DNA from 3 places in the Carnobacterium sp. FSL E2-0243 genome. Region 1 is predicted to be linked to each of the others. Evidence: a T-box and tRNA genes for the amino acid it is inferred to sense, from the RefSeq annotation. Region 1 holds a T-box; the other regions hold tRNA genes.
The links. The T-box of region 1 lies ahead of argS (arginine--tRNA ligase). A T-box ahead of a tRNA ligase gene usually reads a tRNA of that ligase, here a tRNA-Arg.

Region 1 (7,360 bases):
CCCTCAGTTTTCAATCATTCTAAATAGTTATTTTTACTAACTACTCTTCTCCTAAATTTTCCATCTAAGAATATGAAAACAGCTTGAGGTTTTTCCTCAAGCTGTTGGCTTTACTCTTATTTAGGTCTAATAGCACTCGTTTTTAAAAATTCTTCATCGTCAGGATCTTTGGCATAACGAGTACCTGTATTTAAGGTAGCAATCTCTGCCATATCTTCTTTTGATAAACTAAAATCAAAAATTTGGCTATTTTCTTTAATTCGATGTGGAGTAACTGATTTTGGAATAACCACAATTCCGCGTTCTACATGCCACCGTAATACGATTTGTGCAGCTGTTTTATTGTATTTTTCACCAATTTTAACTAAAACTGGATGACTTAATAAATCATGTTTCCCTTGACCTAATGGACCCCAAGCTTCATGAAGGATACCATGTTTTTCCATAAATTCATGAAGTTCGTTTTGTGGAAACTCTGGGTGTGTTTCAATTTGATTAATCATTGGTTTAATTTTAGTATGAGCCATTAAATCTTCTAAATGATGAATTTGGAAATTAGAGACACCGATTGCCTTAATTTTACCCGCCTCATATAATTCTTCCATCGCTTGCCAAGTTTCAATATAATTCGGTGAAGCCCAATGAATTAAATACAGGTCTAAATAATCTGTATCTAGTCGTTTTAAAGTTGCTTCAAAAGCTGCTTTGGTTTCTTCATATCCATGATCATAATTCCAAACTTTTGAAGTTATAAATAATTCTTCACGTGGAATTTCTGTTTCTTTGATTGCTTTTCCAACAAATTCTTCATTATTATAAATCATTGCCGTATCAATGTGACGGTAGCCATCATAAATAGCCGATTTCACAGCCATATTTAGCTCATCTTCTTCTTTTACTAAAAAGACGCCTAATCCTAATTGTGGAATCTCAACACCATTTGCCATTTTCAAACTGTTTGTAATTGCTAATTCCATTCACTAGTCAACTCCTAATTTTATATTTCAGACTGTATATTTTATTTTTGTCCGTCTGTTTATTGTAATGTACTTTCTTAAAACTTACAAAAGAGACGCATCCAATTCATCATTCTCTTCAAAGAAGTTTTTCAAATCTTTTCTCAGTAAAGCAATAGCACCTTTTTGATCGCTTTCAAAATTTAACACAAGTAACGGTTCATGTAAGCTTAAACGCAATAACATCCAACCAGTTCCATACTTCCCAGAAGTATTTACTCGAACACCCTCCAAGTTGCGTGGTTCAACTTCTAAATCAGCTGTTTTATAAATAAATCCTCTGAAATCTTCCATTGCATCTGCTCCAACAAGACTAATATCTTCCGATAAAATCTTGAAACGGACTTCATCTGTTTCAACCGGTTGTTTTAAGTTTGTAATTAAAGAACTTAATTCTTTGCCTTCTTTTGTTAAAGCTGCATCCGTCATTAAAATTTTTGCAACTAAATAAGCACCATCATCTAAAAAATAATTTTCTTTTAAAGCTGCATGACCACTAGTTTCAATCGCTAATGAAGTTGGAATACCATCTTTATTAAGCTGAATTGCACGATTAATCACATTCCGATATCCAGTAATGTACCGATTTTGTTTCCCACCCAGACTTTCAATAAAGTTTTTTAAATGTTCTGAGGTTGTTGAATTTGTAACGATTGTTGTTCCAGGATTTTCTTTAATAACGATTGCTGAAATAATCCCAATTAAATTATTACGATTTAACGTTTTTCCTTGCTTATCCACTAATGCTGAGCGATCAACATCAGTGTCAAAAATAACTCCTAAATCAGCATTATGTGCTAAAACTGCAGATTGAATACTTGCCATTGCAGCTTTATTATCTGGATTTGGAATATGGTTAGGAAAATGTCCATCTGGCTCTAAAAATTGACTCCCTGTAATGTTTGCTCCCAAAACTTCTAAAACTTGAGTCGCAAAGAAGCCTCCTGCGCCGTTTCCTGCATCAACAATAATGTGGCGCCCCAATAAAGGTTGCTGATAATTTTCTTCATCTTGAATGCCTACTCGGATTTTATCAACCAAATCATTTGCATAATCTTTTAGTAAGAAACGTGGCGTTACAAAGCCTTTCATATTTCCCCAAAAAACATATTCCCAATCAGCATGTTCTAAGATATAGGTAATGTCCTCTTTTTCAGCTCCGCCATCTTTTGTAAAAAATTTCAAACCGTTATATTCATATGGCAAGTGGCTAGCAGTAATCATAATAGCGGCATCACAATCATAGTCAACATATTGAGTAGCCATAAACATAGCTGGTGTGGTCGCTAGTCCGACATCAAACACTTCAAAGTTAGCATTTACCAATCCTTCAATTAAAGCGCTTTTAATTCTGTCAGCAGAAAGGCGGCTATCATGTCCTACAGCCACACGTATTGGATAATGTGGATCGTCAACCGCTAACTTCTTGATTTCTTTTAGCCATGAGGCAAACCCATATGCTATCCTTTCAACTCGGTCATCTGTTAAATTCATGACTTTGTCCTCAGTTGTAAGTGCAATTCCTCTAACATCTGAGCCATTTTGTAAAGCATTTAAGACTGGAATACTTGATTCATTCATTTATTCTACTCCCCTTTGTTAGGATAAATAATAACTCGTTGATTCATATAAGTTCAGAAAGAATTAGCTTTTAAAAGCTGGTCCACTTATTAAAATAATCGTACATGCGAATAGCTTCTTCCTCACTTGGAGAAATAACCAAAATCGTATCATTTCCGCCGACAGTTCCAACCATCTCTGGAAAATCGATTGAGTCAAGTAAAGCTGCGACCACATGGGCATTGCCTGGAATTGTCATGATAATTGTCATAAATTGAACACGCGTAAGTTTTATTACCACTTCGCCAATCGTTTGTTCCAATTTTTCTTTGTCCGACATTTTATTGTGCTGGAATAAAATATATTTAACAGTGCCCTTTGAGGATGTTGTTTTTACTAAGTTCATTTCTTTAATATCTCGTGAAATTGTGGCTTGAGTTGCCTCAACACCTTCTGCTTTAAGGAATTGTAACAGCTCTTCTTGTGTTGCCACATCGTGGTTATTAATAATTTGTTTAATCACCATTTGCCTGTTTGTTTTCTTCATTTAAGAAAACCCCCTTTGTTTTTGGTTCCTACTTCACATTATACCAAATCAAACCCATTTCTGCTTTTATTTCCTCTGCTTTTTTACTAAAAATTAGAAATCAAAAATAAAGATGGTATTTCGTAGCATGATTTGTTATACTAAATCTAATTTCATATCAAAATTTTGTCGACAAAGAGAGTATTTTTCCAACTAAGTTTAAAGCGAATTGGGACGGTGTAAGCCAATAACAGTTGAAAAAAGAAGCGCACTTTGGAAAAAATAATTTGAACATTATAGTAGAATTATTCGGATTTGTTATCCGTTATCAATCAACAAGTGGCTAAGAGAATAACCCTTAGCAACAAGAGTGGTACCGCGGGCCTATTCTCGTCTCTTATTTGAATTCATTCAAATTTGGGCGTTTTTTTTATGCCTTTTTGTCAACAAAACGAGACTGAAGAAACCAAAATAGGAGGAATTTTTAATGGATTATAAATTACTTGTCGCTGAATTATTACAAAAAGAAATTGGCGAAACATTAACAACTGAACAAATTTTCAACTTATTAGAAAAACCAAAATCAGCTGATCACGGGGATATTGCTTTCCCAACTTTTGCTTTAGCTAAGGCTTTTCGGAAAGCTCCACAACAAATTGCGACTGACTTAGGAACTAAAATTACAGATCCGCTTATCGCTAAAATTGATGTTGTAGGTCCTTATTTAAACTTCTTTTTAAATAAAGAAAGAGTTAGTTCTACAGTTCTTAAAGAAGTTTTAGATGCTGGAACAACATACGGCAACCAATCAATTGGCTTAGGTCAAACTATTCCAATTGATTTATCTTCACCAAATATAGCAAAACCTATTTCAATGGGACATTTGCGTTCGACTGTTATTGGAAATTCTATTGCGAATATTGCTGAAAAACTTGGCTTTAAACCTATTCGGATCAACCACCTAGGCGATTGGGGAACTCAATTTGGGAAATTAATCGTAGCCTATAAACTGTGGGGCAATGAAGAAAGTGTTAAAGCTGAACCAATTAATGAATTATTACGACTTTACGTGAAATTCCATGCTGAAGCAGAGGAAAAACCTGAATTAGATGACGAAGCACGCGCTTGGTTCAAACGTTTAGAAGATGGAGACGAAGAAGCCGTAGCTTTATGGAAATGGTTCAGAGAAGAATCTTTAACTGAATTCAACCATATTTACAAATTATTAGGGATTGAATTTGATTCTTATAATGGTGAAGCTTTTTATAATGACAAAATGGATGAAGTTTTAGATTTATTAGAAGAAAAACACATTCTAACTGTCGATAATGGTGCAACTATTGTTGATTTAGAGAAATACAATTTAAATCCAGCGTTGATCCGGAAATCAGATGGCGCAACCTTATATATTACTCGTGATTTAGCAGCTGCACTTTACCGTCATCGTACGTATAATTTCGCTCAGTCTTTATATGTAGTTGGAAATGAACAAAGCAACCATTTCAAACAGTTAAAAGCGGTCTTAAAAGAATTAGGCTTTGATTGGGCTGATCAAATGCATCATGTGCCTTTTGGTTTAATTACGCAAGGTGGTAAAAAACTGTCTACTAGAAAAGGCAAGATTGTCTTATTAGAGGAAGTTTTAAATGAAGCTGTTAATTTAGCGAATCAACAAATTACTGAGAAAAATCCTGATTTAGCAGATAAAGATACTACTGCTAGCCAAGTTGGAATTGGTGCTGTTATTTTCCATGATTTGAAAAATGATCGTTTAAATAATTTTGACTTCGTTTTAGAGGAAGTTGTTCGTTTTGAAGGTGAAACTGGACCTTATGTTCAATATACACGTGCCAGAGCTATGAGTATTTTACGCAAAGCTGCTGATGTCTCTTTTGATTCAGCATCGTTGGCATTGGATGACGAATACAGCTGGGAAGTCATCAAACTAATTCAAGAATATCCAACAACTGTTTTACGTGCCTATGATAAACTAGAACCATCTGTTATTGCGAAGCATGCGATTCATTTAGCTCAAGCCTTTAACCGTTATTATGCACAAGTTAAAGTTTTGAATGATGATGCGCAAAAACCTGCTCGTTTAGCTTTAGTTAAAGCTGTAACGATTATATTAAAAGAAGATTTACGCTTGCTTGGTGTTGGTGCACCAGACGAAATGTAATTCAAATTAACAAAAACCCTGAGAAATCAATTGATTCTCAGGGTTTTTTCTATTTATTTTTGGTTCTTTTTCTTAAAATTGCTAACACAGCTAGCCCCATAATTCCAACTCCAGCCAGACTGTAATTTAATGATTGTTTTTCACCAGTTTCTGGCAAGCTATTTTTACTTACTTTAGCTGTTGCTGGTAATGGATTTGCTGTCTTAAAAGGTGGTTGAATCTGGCTTATACTAGTACCCGGTTGTTGCTTTTGATAAATATATACAACCGATTGATTTTCAGATGTAAATAGTCCTTTGGCATTGGTTGGTACTTGTTTTAATTCCCAACCAATAAAGGATTTCGCCATCGTTTCATAAGTAGCATCTAGTTGCCCAGTTAATTGCTCAGATGGACTAAGTTTACTGCCTTCGGTATCTTGGTAATCAACTGTAACTGGCGCACCATTGGCTTTCTCGTAGATATACACAATAGTCTGAGGTTTATCTGTAAATAGGCCTTTGGTATTTTCAGGACTTGTTTTCAACACCCAACCAGCTATCTCTTTTATGCTTGCCTCATAAGGAGCATCTAGTTTTCCATCCAATTGTTCTGAAGGAATTAAATCATGTCCTTCTTCGTCTTGATAGTAAACAGTAATTGGTGCTGCCGTTGCCTTTTCATAAATATAGACAACTGTTTGATTTTTATCCGTAAATAAACCCTCTGCATTAGCTGGGACTTCTTTTACTACCCAACCTGCTAGTTCTTTTTCACTTGTTGAATATGGAAAATCTAATTTTCCGCTTAACTGTTCAGCCGGAGCTAATTCGTTTCCAGCTTCATCTTGGTAATAAACAGTCACTGGCTCCCCAGCTTTTTTCTCATATACATAGGTAACGGTTTGTACATCTGTTGTAAATAGTCCGCTGACATTATCAGGAACTTCTTTTAGAACCCAATCAGGTATATCTTTTTCTTGCGCCTGATAACTTTCATTCACATTTCCATTTAATTCCTCAACAGGTGCTAATTCATTATTTTCTTCGTCTACATAATGGACATTTACTGGAGCACCTGCAATTGGATCATTCTCAATAGCAAAGCTTTGGTAATAGGTTCCCGCAGAAATAGCATAAAAAGTGAACCCTACTGGAATTTCATAGGTTCCAAACGGATTATTATAACGTGCATTATAAATAAAAGATGTAGCATTTTCATATGCATCAGGTTCAATTTGATTGATTGTTAATCCATTTGTATCAATTGTTAGGCGATCTGCTCCCATTTCTACTCCATCAAATACGAAATAAGTATCTGATAAAGCGGTACTAAATGAAGGGGTATATCCGTCAAAATTAGTTAATTGTTTAGGAAATTCAGCAAAAGGAAGTGTAATTGTTTTTCTTTCACTATCATAAATCAATTTAGAGCGCATCAAATTCACAGCAGCATTATCTCTGCCTGTGTTTTGCCCTGTCGCTGATAATCTCGTTAATTTTGGAGCATCATTGACCCATCTAAAATCAGAAACCCCATTAAATTGAATATTCAGAGCTTGTAAGTTAGGTAAATTTGCCAAAACTGAGACATCGGTAATTTGGGGATTTCTTTGAATATTAATTGACTGTAAACTAGTTATATTTGCTAATTTCTCAATGATTACATTATCACTCTCTGTCCGATCCAAATCAATATGTGTTAATAAACTTAAGCCAGATAAATCAGGAAATAAAGAAGAATCCAGCGCTTGACCATTTATACGTATATTTGTGACATTTATCGCATACTCTAAGCCTGTAAAATCAGTTATTTTTGAGCTTCCAATTGAAAGGCTAGTCAAGTTCTCCATCACTTCTTTTGTAACAATTGCATCGTCTGCTAATCTTAAAGTCGTTCGAATAAGTCGTTGAAACTCAACATCCGGAACCACACTAATTTCTTGATTAGAAGTATCTACTGAAGTTTGAGTTTCCTCAGCGATAACCTTCCCCGTAGTCAAAACTGGTGATACTAAACTAGCAATTAGACCGATTGAAATAATTTTTTTAAGTTGCATAAACATTCCTCCATAAACTTAATTAATTTGTTTTTTATTCT
Region 2 (7,360 bases), 1.3 Mb from region 1:
GGCGACGGTGATTTACCAGATGAAATTGTCGATTTTTATGAAGATTTAGCTGATGTTGATTTAACTGGTAAAATTTTTGGGACTTGTGGATCTGGCGATACATTTTATGACGATTTTTGTAAATCAGTTGATGACTTTACTGAACGATTTATTGAGACTGGAGCGACTAAAGGTGCTGAAAGTGTCAAAATTGACCTCGCTGCTGAAGAAGAGGATATCCAAAAATTAGAAGCATTTGCTAAAGAATTAGTTAGCAAACTATAAAAAAAAGAGTTAAAAATCAAATTGAATTGATTTTTAACTCTTTTTTGTATTTCAACCGGTATTTCAAGCCTTAAATGATGTATTATCCAGCCGTATAAAGCTAACTGCATAAAATAAAATAAGCTGTAACATAGTAAAACCTAAAATAAATAGATACATATTTGGCTCAAATGCATCAACAATCGCTCTGATTGATTCGATTGGGTCTGTAATTAAATAGACCGTATGAAGCCTTGAAAAACGCCCTAAATAAATACCAAAACTAGAAATCCCACAAATAAATAGGTAAAAAAGATGAACATAATAGTTCTTTTTAAAGTTAAACCGAATTGCCAATGCATCTCCAAAAGCTTTCAAACTATGGTAACCCACTATCAAAAAGCCAATCACTCCAGCTAACAGTAAATAAAAGTCTTTCCAAATATTCGGTGCACTTAGCAAAGCATAACTATCAGGAATATAAGGTCGTAACCAACTTAGATGAACTAAGTCTGTTAATAAATAGGGCAGATTTGGGAAAAAAACAAGCCAAACAGCACTGATAATAAAAAAAAGACTAGTAGATTTAAGTTTTTTATTCGTCAACCAAAAAGATAATTCAATAGGTATGTAAGCTAATAATCCGTTCAACAACATTAGCTGATACCGATAAGATATAAAGTAAATCGCAAACATATAGGCAATAAAGAATAGCCTAATTAAATTCTGCTGGTATCTAATTTTCATTTTATCACCTCATTGGTAGCATATCATAATCAGGAATTTTTTTGTATAGCTACTCTTCTTTCTTAACTAAAAATAAAACAAACGAATAGTGACTCATCATTTATTTAAAACTATTTCTACCAAGAGTATATCTTATATATTTAATCAGAAAAAAAGTGAGTCAACTAATGGTATTAGCTGACTCACTTTTTTATTTTTTGCTTAAGCGTCGTAACGAGCGCCTAAAATCATGTCTGACAATGATTCACGTAAACTTGTTTCAACTTGTTCAGAATCCATTGGCAATAAGCCTGAAGATAACAATGAAGCAATTCCTTGTGCAACAATCCAAACTTTTGTAAATACTTGGAATTTATCTGCATCTGAAAGATTTTTTGTTTCTTCTTTTTCATTCATTAACTTCATGGCAAAGTCTAATGAAATTTTATGCATTTTTTCAATGCCTAAATGATTTTCAATGTATAAAGCTCGGAATAAAACTTTTTCAGTATCAGCAAAATAAATATAATTTAAACAGGCATCTAAAAGTGGATCTCCTGTATGTTCATGAGAATAAATTTCAGTTTTTAAGTAACCTTTAATTTTCTCGAATAATTCATTTTTTAAATCATCCATATTTTTAAATTCTAAATAAATTGGTTGAGTTGAACATTTCATTTTTTTAGCGATATTACGAGCCGTAAATCCACCAAAACCTTCTGTTCTAACAACATCATATGCTGCGTTTAAAATTTGTTGTTTTGTAATTGTTTTCTTTCTAGCCATTAGGCTACACCTCGTTTCATTATTTTAGAAAAACTTACTTTTTATTATCTCACTAGTGCCGAGCACTATTTTGATCCTTTAATTGCTTCAATGATACCAGATTTAGCACGTTTAATGTATTTTTCATTAGCAGCATCATCATTATTTACTTGTCCCACAGTCGTTAATGAAGCTAAACCATGAATAACAATCCATAAATCACAGAATAACGTTTTGATTTCTTCATTAGTTAATTGTTCCGTTATATCTTCAACTAATGATTCTAACAAAAATTGATATGACTCAGTTTTCGTTAAATCGACAATTAATAAATTCGCATTAAATAATATTTCGAATAATTTTTTCTCGTTTTTAGAAAAATCAATGTAATTTAATGACACGTCTGTAAATAGATTTCCAGTCACTTTTCTTTCCATCAATTTATCTGACATTTGGCGCTGAATTTTATCTAAGAGGACCGACTTTAATTCATCCATATTCTCAAATTCAAGATAAATCGGCTGCGTTGAGCATCCAATTTCCTTCGCTACATTTCGAGCAGTAATCAACGATAAACCGTCTCTTTTTGCTATTGAATAAGCTGCATCTAATATTTGGTTCTTCATGATTACTTTTTTCCTAGTCACCGAGTTTCCTCCATTCCATATAAAAATAAACGTTATTGTTATTTTAACATCATTGTAGCATAAAAAAAAGAACTTTTTTAGTGTTAAGGCCGTTTATTTTAAAATTATTAACAATTTGTTACAGTTATTTTATCAAAATGCCCTTAAATACTCTTCTTTCATTAAATTGATCTGTTATTTTTTGTTATTTTTTCTAAAAAAATTGTTTCTTAAAACAGGCTATGCTATCATTATCTAGTCAATCAATTTAGTTATTGATACAAAAATACTTTATCAAGAACTGGGGGATTTTTTTATGGTACTACCAAATTTTCAAGAAAATTTACAAAAATATGCTGATTTAATCGTTAGCACGGGGGTAAACGTTGATAAAGGACAAACTGTTGTTTTACAAATTGACGTTGAACAAGCACCTCTTGCACGTCTTATTACTCGAGCTGCTTATAAAAAAGGGGCTACTGAGGTTATTGTAAAATGGACAGATGATGAAATCAATCGCGAGGTCTTCCTAGGCACACCTGAAGAACGCCTAACAGATATTCCACAATATAAGATTGATGAATCTTTAGACCAGCTAGAAAAGAACGCTAGCCGTATTAGCGTCCGTTCTGCTGACCCTGATGCACTGTCAGGTGTTGATTCAACTAAAGTTGCTGCTTATCAAAGTGCTGCTGGAAAAGCCCTTAAAGCTATGCGTATTGCTACTCAATCAAATAAAGTTAGTTGGACAGTTGTTGCTGCTTCAGGTGAGAAATGGGCAGCAAAAGTTTTCCCTAATTTAGCGACTAGTGAAGAGCAAGTTGATGCACTTTGGGACCAAATCTTTAAAACAACTAGAATTTATACTCCAGACCCTGTTGCGGCTTGGAATGCTCATGATCAATTACTTGAATCAAAAGCTGATGAATTAAATAAAGAACAATTTGATGCGCTACACTACACTGCACCAGGTACTGATTTCACAATTGGATTACCTAAAGGTCATCGCTGGGAAGGTGCTGGGAGCTTTAATGCTCGCGGTGAAAAATTCATGGCAAATATGCCTACAGAGGAAGTTTTTACTGCTCCAGATGCAAATCGAGCGGATGGTGTAATTAAAAGTACAAAACCACTTAGTTATGCAGGTACAACTATTTTAGATATGATTTTTACTTTCAAAGATGGTCAAGTAGTTGATGTAACTGCAAAAGAAGGGGAAGATGTTCTTAAGCATCTAATCGCAACAGATAACGGTTCTAAGCGCTTAGGTGAAGTTGCATTAGTTCCAGATCCTTCCCCAATTTCACAATCAGGAATTGTTTTCTATAATACTCTTTTTGATGAAAATGCCTCTAATCATTTAGCTTTAGGCTCTGCCTATGCCTTTAGTTTAGAAGGTGGAACGGAAATGACAGAAGAAGAGCTAATTGCTGCTGGTTTGAACCGTAGTGATGTCCATGTTGATTTCATGGTTGGATCAAATGAAATGGATGTTGATGGAATTCGTTTAGATGGTACCCGTGTTCCTATTTTCCGTAAAGGCAATTGGGCATAAAATAAAGTAGTTCATTACAAGCTAAAATGATTTTTATTTTAGCTTGTTTTTTTATGCTTTTATTTACCTAATAAAATTAATGAGCTACTCGACTAAAGCCTCTATTCATACAAATCCAAATTAAATAGATTATATAGAGTAATAATCGAGTTTATGTTATAATTACATTGTAAAACTAAAATAATTTGGAGGTAGAAAATGAAAAATTGGAAAGTTATATTATGGTTGGTATTATTTTTTCCATTAGGAGCCTACTTTATGTGGAGATATAGTAGTTGGAACATCCATCTTAAATATGGAATTAGTATTTTTCTAGGACTTCTTACAGCTCTGTTTACTTTTACTGATGGACTTTTTATTCTATTTTGGTATAGTAGCTTTGGTTCCTTATTATATTTTATTGCCACTTTTAAAAGTAGTCCAAAAAAACAGAAAATTAGTTTTTTAACTGCTAGTGTTTTATTGTTTGGTTCTAGTCTAGCTTTGAGCCCCACAACTGAATCAGTAGAGTCTGATCAAAGCCAAATCCAGGTAGTAAAAAAAGATACTAGCGCGAGTGATATCAAAAAACAAAAAGAAAAAAAAGCAAGCGAAGAAAAGTTAGCAGCTGAAAATAAAATTCAAGCTGAAAAAGAGTTGCAAGCCGAAAAATTAAAAGAAGCAACAGATGCTTTAATTCTTGCAGAAGCTACACCTACCCGCGAAAATTATAATAAAGCGAATACTTTAGTTGTTGCTTTAACAACTAAGGATTCAACTATTGTTTCTCGATTAGATACAGTTAAACAAACCGTTGAAGCTAAAGAGAAGATTGTAGCTGAGGCTAAGGAAAAAGCTGAAACTGAGCGAATTGCCGCTGAAGAAGCGCGGATAGCGGAAGAACAAAGAGTTCAAGAAGCCCAAAGAGTTGCTGAAGAACAACGACTTGCAAATGAACGAGCTGTTGCTGAAGAAAATAGAGTTGCTCAAGCTGCAGCTGCTGCCCCGCAACAAGATAACACTGGCCAACGTGTTTTAGTTACGCCAACTGGATCTAAATACCATATTCGTAAATGCGGCAATGGAACATATACAGACGCAAGCTTAGAAGATGCTCTCAGTCGAGGTTTGGAACCTTGTTCTAAATGTTTTTAAAGAACTATTCGTAGCCAAGTAGTCTATCTGAATAGGAGGTTCGGAGTAGAAACTACTCTGAACCTCCTATTTTCATTGCTAAAATAGAGTTTAAACAAAATCTATTAACAAATTTATCTTATCATATTTTCCGTTACGTTCCTGACTGGAATTGAACCAGCGACACCCCGTTTAGGAAACGAGTGCTCTATCCCCTGAGCTACAGGAACTTCAAAAGCTCACAAGCTATATTTTCTCATGAAAGCTCACAATTGTCTAGTCAGTATCTGCTTTTTTTCAATTTCACTATTTCTAATTTAATAAAAAATTAAACACCTCTTTCAAACAAAAAAACAAAGATTAGTTAAAACCAACCTTTGTTTTTATTTAGAATTCTACTTATAATTGCTCAATTGAAAGTAGCATCTTTTTCATATTCTTTTTACGGAAATAACTTAATAATGTCCCTACTACTCGATCATTCATAGTTTGGAATGCTCCATTTGACTCCATTTTTTCCGTATAAGTTACGCGACAGTGTGTTTCATCAATAGCATCAATTACATATTTGGCATCAAATTCATTTCGACTTGTAATTGTTTTAAATGCATATACTTGATTCTCTAAAATTTCAGTAATAATAATCTTTCCTGAGGATTTTGGAGCGAATTGTTTGCTATAAGAGAAACCAGAAAGTTGATCTTTACTCATTGATTTTTCAGTATGTTGACGAATATCATATAAAACAGATTCCATCACTCGTCCATAAAAATACTCAGCGGATACATTTAATTCTTTAATCAGTTCCATCTATTTTTTCCCCTCCGTCTTTTCATTTCCTTGTGACTTTCCTTTTCTGAAAATAAAAAATCCTGTGCCTATTAAAAATAGACCCGTAATTAGAATGAAATAGTTTATTTTCATTTCAGCTCCAAAAGCACTAGACATGATTGTCAACATTCCGATACTCATTACAAACAATCCATTTTTTTGCATTTAACTCATCCTTCCTCTACTGTTACTTGAAAGTACAAGACTCCGCCATATGGAGTTCCTTTAATGATTTCTTTGGCTTTTTTAGCCGCGGCTTCTTGATCATCTGTTGCTGACTTAAAGTACAATTTAATTCCTTTTTTCTCAACAAATTCGTAGCTTATTCCCTCTTCATTAAAGCTTGTTAAGGTTTCAATAATTTTATCTTGTTGAACTGGTGCATTAAATACGATCATTTTTCTTTCCTTCTTTCCTAATTATTTATTTAACAATTTTGTAATAGATAACTTTTCTAAGTAAAGTAAAAATAGTCATAAATTCCACAAATTAGAATCCGCTTTCAAATCAATTCTTGTATAAAAGGAAGATTCATTCTTCCCCTTTATACAAGCTTAAATTTAGGCTACTGGAATTCCAGCCATTTTTTTATATAAATCAACCATTTCTTTTGCTAAGTCACGGAAAGTGATAGCGTTCATTAAGTGATCTTGACTGTGAACTGTTAGCAATGTTACTGCAACATGATCCCCTTGAGCTTCTTGTGTTAACATACCTGTTTGAGAATGGTGTGCTTCCACTAACGCTTTATCTGAATCAATTAATTTTTGATCTGCTAATTCAAAGTCACCTTTTTTAGCTGCTTGGATAGCTTCCATTGCGTCACTTTTAGCATTTCCTCCATTAATAATTAATCCCATAATTGTTTCTAAATTTTCTTGATCTCCCACAATATTACACCCTTTCGTTATTTAATTTATTATTATTTCATCAATGATAATGCTTGATCTAATACTTTTTCACCATTCATCATGCCATAATCTTGCATGTTAATAATATCTAAAGGTACTCCTTTAGCTGCTACTTTTGGTTCAAATTGAGCTTTCATAAAACGAACTTGTGGTCCTAATAACATCACATCTATATTTTTTGATTCTAAGTGTGTATCAGCTTCTGAAGCAGAGACTGCAAAAATTTCTGCGTCTAATCCGCGTGCTTCTGCTGCTTTTTCCATTTTAGTTACTAATAGGCTGGTACTCATACCTGCTGAACATACTAACATAATTGTTTTTTCTGCCATTTTAATTCACTCCAATTTCATTATTTAATCTCTACACCTTATTATAATGCAAGTACCGTGCCAACTTTTAAAAAACTCAAAGCTTGTCAGAAAGCTATTTATAGCGCTTTTTCACTACACACTTTTAGTTTCGTACAGTTACACACTAATGTAACCTAATCTGTGGTATAGGTTTACTTAATAAATGATTCATTGCTTTTTTTTATTGATATAACAAAAAGAACTTATCACCTAATTACTAGCAGTTGATAAATTCTTTAA
Region 3 (7,360 bases), 870 kb from region 1:
TTATCCTTTAAAGGTCTAGATGTCGTCCCACAAAATGATATTGTTCAAAATATTCCAGGATATTCGGAAGAACAAGGTTCTTTAACCATGATGATTGCCTTTTTATACATTATTGCAGCCTTTGTTTTAACTGTTTTCTTTTATGTAATTACTCTTCAAAAAATGGACCAATTTGGTATGTTAAAAGCAATTGGAGCAAAAACAAGCTATTTAGGTAGAAGTTTATTTATGCAAATTACCCTGATTTCTATTTTCAGTCTTTTAATTGGGAATGGACTAACTTATGGTACAGCAGCAATCTTACCTGCTAGCATGCCTTTTAAATTAACTGGCACGACTGCCCTTCTTTCTTCGATTCTTTTCCTAGCAGTCGCTTTAATTGGTGCCTTATTATCTCTCTATAAAGTGGCAAAAGTCGATGCTATTGAAGCGATTGGAGGAACAAACTAATGACAGCTAAACTTATTTTAGAAGATGTATCAAAATATTATCAAGACGGCTCTGAACAAATCGAAGTCCTTAAAAATCTTTCCTTAAGCGTGGCAGAAGGAGAATTCGTTGCGATAGTTGGACCAAGTGGTGCTGGTAAAAGTACATTCCTATCAATTGCTGGCGCCTTACTTTCCCCTTCTTCTGGAAATATCCAGATTGGTGGAACGAGCCTAAACTCTTTATCTCAAAAAAAATGGACACAATTGCGCTTAGAAAAAATTGGCTTTATTTTCCAGAGTGGCAATTTAATTCCTTATTTAAATGTCCTAGATCAACTCTTATTGATTCCAGAACTAAATGGTACAAAAAAACAGAATCGCCAAAAAGCATTGGACTTATTGGAAGATTTGGGATTGTCTCATCGCTTAACCCAATATCCTGAAAAATTATCAGGTGGGGAGCGACAACGAGTTGCGATTGCTCGAGCATTAATGAATGAACCTGATATTATTTTAGCAGACGAACCAACAGCGAGCCTTGATTCTGAGCGAGGCTATCAAGTTGTAAAAATGATTGCTGCTGAAGTCCATAAAAAGAATAAAGCTGCTGTCATGGTTACTCATGATGAACGTGTCTTAGATCTAGTTGACCGTGTCTTACGAATTGAAGATGGTCGGTTATATACAGTTTAAAAGTAGCTTATTTTTAAGCTTAATAAAAAAAGTGAGACTAAAGAGAAAATTCTTTAGCCTCACTTTTTTCTATTTTTTAGTATAAAATTTACCGAATCTTACCTATCCTGTTGTTTTATCTCACGATGAATTTTTTTCAACGCTTTTTTAGATCCCCTATTGATGTCATGATCTAGCTTACGCTCTGTATAGCTCGTAAATAAGGTAGATAAATCATAATCAGGCGGATACAAATCAGTAGCTAAAACTTCTAATTTCAACCGCTTAGGAACTACTTCATGATAGTCATTTCTATAAAAAACAGTCACCGTTTCCCGCAATGGATTATCTTCAAAAACTAAACCATTCTCATTATAGTCTAAAAGCAAGACACGATCGCCTTTTTTTAATAATGAGACACTTTCTGCTCTCTCTGTTTGACTATCGATCATCGTTTTATTTTTTGGAATTGAAGCTTTTGTTAAAGAGTAATCTTTATCCTCCATATATCGTTGTGCTTGTTGAATGACATGCTCTTTTAAATTCATTTTTTTAGCAATCCACAAGGCATTACTTTCACCTGATTCCCCCATTAATAATTGATACAATGGTGTTAAGGTCGCTTGATCGAATGCCATTGCAGCATTAATAAAATCTGGATGTATTTCTGAGTAACGCTTAATTTCGCCATAATGAGTGGTTGCCACGACGATATTTCCGCGCTGATAAAACTCCTCTAATATAGCTATCGCTAAAGCTGCCCCTTCATTGGGTTCAGTACCACTACCGATTTCATCAAATAGAACTAAACTATTTCGGGGTGCTACTTGCATAATATCGGCTATATTTTGAATATGTGAAGAAAAGGTACTTAAAGCATTTTCTAAACTTTGACTATCTCCAATATCAACAAATATACCTTCAAATAAACCCATCTCTGTTCCTTCATCAGCTGGTAATTGAATACCTAACAAAGTCATTAAAGCTAACAAACCAACGGTCTTTAACACAACCGTTTTACCTCCTGCATTGGGCCCGGTAATAATTAATCCACGATAGTCTTCACCAACTGTAAAATTTAACGGCACAGCGTTTGCTTCTATTAAAGGGTGTACCGCATTCACTAAATGAATGTAACCTCTTTGATTTAATTTAGGTGTCACACCTTGAATTAGCCGACTATATTTCCCACGAGCAAAAATCATATCATATTCTGCGATGGTCTCTAAATTTAATTGAATAGGAACTAAATTTTCCAAAATTAAACCAGATAGTGTTGCAAGTATTTGATAAATTTCCGTACTTTCTTCAACCTTTAGCATTGCCAATTCATCATTTAATTTGGTAACTGCAGTTGGCTCAATAAAGACAGTTGTACCTTTCGAAGAAGTTTCAATAATTGTGCCAGCAACTTGATTTTTATAAGCAGCCTTTATTGGAATTGTAAATCGTTCATTTTTCTTGCTTACAAAAAATTCTTGAATTTGTTTTTGGTTGTCTTTATTTTTAAGAAATTTACTTAAACGCTCCTCTATTTTACTTTCCTTCTCAGCAATTAACCTCCGAATGCGTCTTAACTCTTTACTAGCTTCATCAGCTACTTGCCCATTTTTAATCGAAAAATAGATTTCATCTTCAATTTCAGTGAACTCAGTGATAGATCTTGCGTACATTGTTAATGTCGGGGCTAATGATTCATGTTTTTCCATGAAGCGTCGAATCATGCGACCACTGCGTAAGAAATCAGCTACGTCAATTAGACTACTAGCCTCTAAGAGCAAACCCTTTTCTAACTGCTCCATAAAAACATCAATGCTTGATAGTCCCATAAATGGCATCGTCAACTTAGCATCTAATAACGCCCGCGCTTCTTCAGTTTCGTTATACCTAGTTGTAACAACCACTGGTTTAGCATTAAGCTGTAATTTTTTAAAGCGTTTCTTTCCTAATGAACTGACACAATGTCGTTCTATTTGTTCTTTCACTTGGTTAAATTGAATTTTTTCAATTGTTGTTAAATTCATCTTCTCTTCTCCTCGTTTTTAGAAATCACGAAGATACCCATAGTTAGTTAATGGACAATCACTTTATTTTATTGAACGTTTATGCAACAAAAAAAGCCGTGGAAACCCACAGCTTTAGTAATTCACTCTATATTAATCAAACAAATTTGCTGATTAGAAAGTGGCTTTTACATAAAGTAAGACAGGTATCTTCATAGGTAACCTAAATAAACCAATTCTTCCTCAGAATTTTTTAGTCTATTTAGCTTATTTAATTCAGCCTATTTAGATACGACTCCACTCACAAAAAGCACCTCAATTTAATATAATCGTCCATTTAACATTACTTCATTTAAATTATACAATTTTTTCCAAACTACGTCAAATCACACTAATTTAGATAACTAAAAAATAAACCTAAAAAAATAGAGGGATGACTTTTAACTCAGGCAAACTAAATTATCAATTTTCACCAAACCCACACAATGAACCTTGCTATAATAAAAACTAAGCTAAATTTTATAAGCAAGCTGCTGCACAAGAAGCTTTTTTCTATTCTAATTTGTCTCCTTCTTCGCCTAAATAAGAAAACAGGAAAAATATTCGGTATGAACTACTGATTGGGCTATCACTTTTGATGCTTTAAGACTTGCTAACGCCTAAGTCTTGCTATTTCTAACAAACCCCGCCTTGAATACTCAGATAGCACTACAATATCCAAGGGAGCTACTCTCAGGCATTGAAAGAACTAGTTCATAATGAAATGGAGCAGATTATGCAAGAGCTGTATAAATAATATTTTTTTATTCAGTCTCATATTTTACTTTTAACTTTTTATGGTCATGTATAGAAAATAGGTACAACTCATAACATTTTGCATTGCACCTGTTTTAATACTAGCTTAAGTACAACAAAAAAACTCCCAACTCCTTGTTATAAAAGGAATTGGAAGCAAATTCGATATTTATGCATTTTTAAGATTACGTCTCAAGAGAGATTCGAACTCCCGACCGTCCGCTTAGAAGGCGGATGCTCTATCCAGCTGAGCTATTGAGACTAGTTATAACGACAAGATTTATTATAGACAAAATTGAATAAAAAGTCAATACTATTTACTAAATTAATCTACTTCTCATAATCATTCACCGAAAACTTCATTTAAACAAATAGCCTAAAAGCTACACAATGCAGAAAAAACCAGCCAATCCGGTAAATCTATTGAAAATTAGACATACTACCAACTGTTAAAATTCCTTATTTTTTCTCGTTTTGCATAATTATTAGACATAGTCTTTTAAACTATCCTATGGTATTATCTTATTATTAACGAATTTACTTAAAAGAGAGCTGATACTATGTACTACCTTTACGCTAACCTAATTGGCGAATGGACATGTCTTAACTTAGATCCTAATGCACGCATTGATGGAATACATCCAGATTTATGGTTAAAACAACATCCTGATTTTCTTTTTGATACACCATTTGTAGAAATTTTTTACGCCAGTGTCCATTATCAAATTCATACTTCACAAATCCAAACCTTTAAAATGTCGACAAACAAATAAAACACGCAGCCCCTATCATTACTAGATAGAGGCTATTCTCAGCATACCACTTTAGCCTTCCTTAATTAGAATCTCTTTTAATTCGTGCTTTATTTCAGCGATAAAGCTCTTCAGATCAGTAACCTCAACTGCAAACCGATATCCTTGATCATATCCTTTAGTCTCTGATTGAGAAAGTACATCCATATTAAACCAAAATTCAACTTCCACTAAATCAGCTTCCAAAGGATCGATAAAAATCATCCCAAAATAAGCTTGAGAAGAATAAAATTCAATTTCTTCAAATGTATTGACAGCTTCTTTGGTACCTAAATTTTTCTCAAGCTCCCCAATCAAACGATTAATTTCATATAAAGTAAAGACAGCTCCTCTTTTAGCTTCATACTCATAACAATCTCCGGCTACATCTAACTTTAACGCAAAAGGAATCCACGACTCATGACTACTTTCTTTTATTTCTAAGAATTTATTATTTAGCAACTTCAGCGATAGTTGGATATTTTTGTCGGTATTTTTAATTAATGCCATAGAATTCCACCTCAAACTTTATTCGTATTTATCTATATATGCTTCTTTAAGATACTCTATTATTCAGTACTTTTCAATTCATTTATAAAAATCATTAGATGGATTCAAATCATTTTCTATGTAAGGCTCTCCCCTTTAACAAATAAAAAAGGGTTTTAGTCAGCTACAGCCCACTAAAACCCTCTTACTTAACCACCCTAACGCTATCAACTATATAAGTGCATCGAAAACGATTTTGTGCTTTTCCAATTCTTCATCCACTGCATCAAGTACGTGTTGATTATTGTCCACATACGCTAAAGCCTTGGCAATAAAATAATTTTTTGAACTATTTACCCTATCACCAAGCTCAAATAAATTATATCCTAACAAAAAATACAAGGCACTCAAATGGTAACGCGAATCTAAATTAATTAAAATCGATAATGCCTCTAAACACAAATCAACAGCTTTTTTATACTCCTTTTTATCTGAGTAATGTTTAGCTGTATTAAAAGCAATTTTCCCCATCTCTTTTTGCTCAGATAAAACCTCTGTCTCAAATTTTTTCATATGCTCCAATGATTTCATAAAGTAAAATTCAGCTTTATCCATTTCCCCTTTAAAAGTATAAGCAATACCCAACCCATTTAATGCTAGTACATCTTCAATTGTTTCCGTTTTAGCTTCATTCTCAGTATTTAATGTACGACTAAAATTAAATATCGCTTCATCAGGTTTCTCCAAATGAATAACTTGAGTTAAACCTAAAAAATAGTAATATTTTTTTTGGAAACAAATAGTAATCAACTGTTCTTCTGCAATCTCCTCCATCAGCAAAATGTATGCCTCCCGATGTCTATGATTGCCACATAGCCATTGCAATTGATCGAAATTAGCCGTTAAATTCTTAACTTCTTCTGTATCAATAGGTTCACCATATAAATCTTGTAAAGCAATTTCTAATTTATCACAAATTTTTATTAGAATTTCCATTGATGGATTTTGTTTATTATTTTCAATATTACTTAATGTTACATTTGAACAAATTCCTTTAGCAAACTCTTTTTGTCGCATTTCTTTTTGAATACGTAACGCTTTGATTTTCCCCCCGATATTTCCCATCAATTCACTCCTTTTCCTTTAAGTCCAACACTAATTACTTCTCACTATTTTTAGCACGAATGGTAATTAAAATTTATTATAGCATTAATTATCTGACAATTACAGCAGTATTTCCTCATCAAATATTAATTTTTCAAAAAAACCGAAAAAACTCCTTCTATAAAAGCGTCATACTATTCAGTTGTACTTAACTATTTTTGTTTTACTATTTATTAAAAAATAATTCATATAATAAAAAAACTCTTTTCAATTTATTAACTGATAGACAAAAAAAAGAAACCCTAATCAAAGGATTCCTTCTTGTTGTTTTAATAAAGTTCCATGTATTGCTCACGTTCCCATTCAGAAACTTGTTGACGGAACGCCGCCCACTCAATTCGTTTTGCTTCAACAAAGTTATTGTAAATATGAGAACCCAAAGCTTCTTTTACAACTTCATCTTGACGTAAATACTTAATTGCATTGTGTAAGGTTGAAGGTAAATCATTAATACCTCGTTCATGGCGCTCTTCTTCAGTCATCACATAAATATTACGATCGACTGGATCCGGAACTTTCATTTGATTTTTAATACCATCTAGTCCAGATTTTAAAAGGACTGCCATTGCCAAGTACGGATTAGCAGTTGGATCTACGCTTCTAAGTTCGATTCGTGTTGATAGCCCACGAGATTCAGGAACACGGACTAATGGAGAACGATTACGTCCACTCCAAGCAACATAAACGGGCGCTTCATAACCAGGAACCAAACGCTTATAAGAATTGACTGTCGGGTTACAAATTGCTGTATAGGCTCTGGCGTGTTTTAAAATTCCAGCCATAAATTGACGAGCAGTTTCACTTAATTGCATTTCTCCCTCTTCATCATAGAAAGCATTGCCATCTTTATTGAATAAAGACATATTAAAATGCATACCAGATCCATTTACTCCAAATAACGGTTTTGGCATAAACGTAGCATGAAGACCATGCTGACGAGCAACTGTTTTCACAACTAACTTGAAGGTTTGAATATAATCACACGCATCAATCGCATTGGCATATTTCCAATCAA

Region 2: it encodes a tRNA-Arg, which carries the amino acid that the T-box ahead of argS (arginine--tRNA ligase) is inferred to sense. The anticodon was not compared.
Region 3: it encodes a tRNA-Arg, which carries the amino acid that the T-box ahead of argS (arginine--tRNA ligase) is inferred to sense. The anticodon was not compared.

The regions. Positions count from the first base shown of each region.
Region 1 covers NZ_JBBOPM010000001.1:2,363,969-2,371,328, forward strand. Annotated here, with positions in the region: gene MHI00_RS11090 (aldo/keto reductase) at 117-977, opposite strand; gene MHI00_RS11095 (phosphomannomutase/phosphoglucomutase) at 1,062-2,597, opposite strand; gene argR (arginine repressor) at 2,668-3,123, opposite strand; T-box leader at 3,283-3,503, shown strand; gene argS (arginine--tRNA ligase) at 3,590-5,281, shown strand; gene MHI00_RS11110 (MucBP domain-containing protein) at 5,331-7,319, opposite strand.
Region 2 covers NZ_JBBOPM010000001.1:1,066,682-1,074,041, reverse strand. Annotated here, with positions in the region: gene MHI00_RS05005 (flavodoxin) at 1-264, shown strand, start outside; gene MHI00_RS05000 (DUF1361 domain-containing protein) at 328-990, opposite strand; gene MHI00_RS04995 (TetR/AcrR family transcriptional regulator) at 1,192-1,755, opposite strand; gene MHI00_RS04990 (TetR/AcrR family transcriptional regulator) at 1,821-2,381, opposite strand; gene MHI00_RS04985 (aminopeptidase) at 2,677-3,915, shown strand; gene MHI00_RS04980 (serine protease) at 4,114-5,049, shown strand; tRNA gene MHI00_RS04975 (tRNA-Arg) at 5,186-5,258, opposite strand; gene MHI00_RS04970 (DUF3284 domain-containing protein) at 5,428-5,838, opposite strand; gene MHI00_RS04965 (DUF6609 family protein) at 5,839-6,024, opposite strand; gene MHI00_RS04960 (hypothetical protein) at 6,030-6,257, opposite strand; gene MHI00_RS04955 (PTS lactose/cellobiose transporter subunit IIA) at 6,420-6,749, opposite strand; gene MHI00_RS04950 (PTS sugar transporter subunit IIB) at 6,782-7,099, opposite strand.
Region 3 covers NZ_JBBOPM010000001.1:1,496,126-1,503,485, reverse strand. Annotated here, with positions in the region: gene MHI00_RS06995 (ABC transporter permease) at 1-450, shown strand, start outside; gene MHI00_RS06990 (ABC transporter ATP-binding protein) at 450-1,124, shown strand; gene MHI00_RS06985 (endonuclease MutS2) at 1,223-3,127, opposite strand; tRNA gene MHI00_RS06980 (tRNA-Arg) at 4,090-4,163, opposite strand; gene MHI00_RS06975 (hypothetical protein) at 4,462-4,674, shown strand; gene MHI00_RS06970 (WapI family immunity protein) at 4,726-5,202, opposite strand; gene MHI00_RS06965 (helix-turn-helix transcriptional regulator) at 5,413-6,306, opposite strand; gene glnA (type I glutamate--ammonia ligase) at 6,615-7,360, opposite strand, start outside.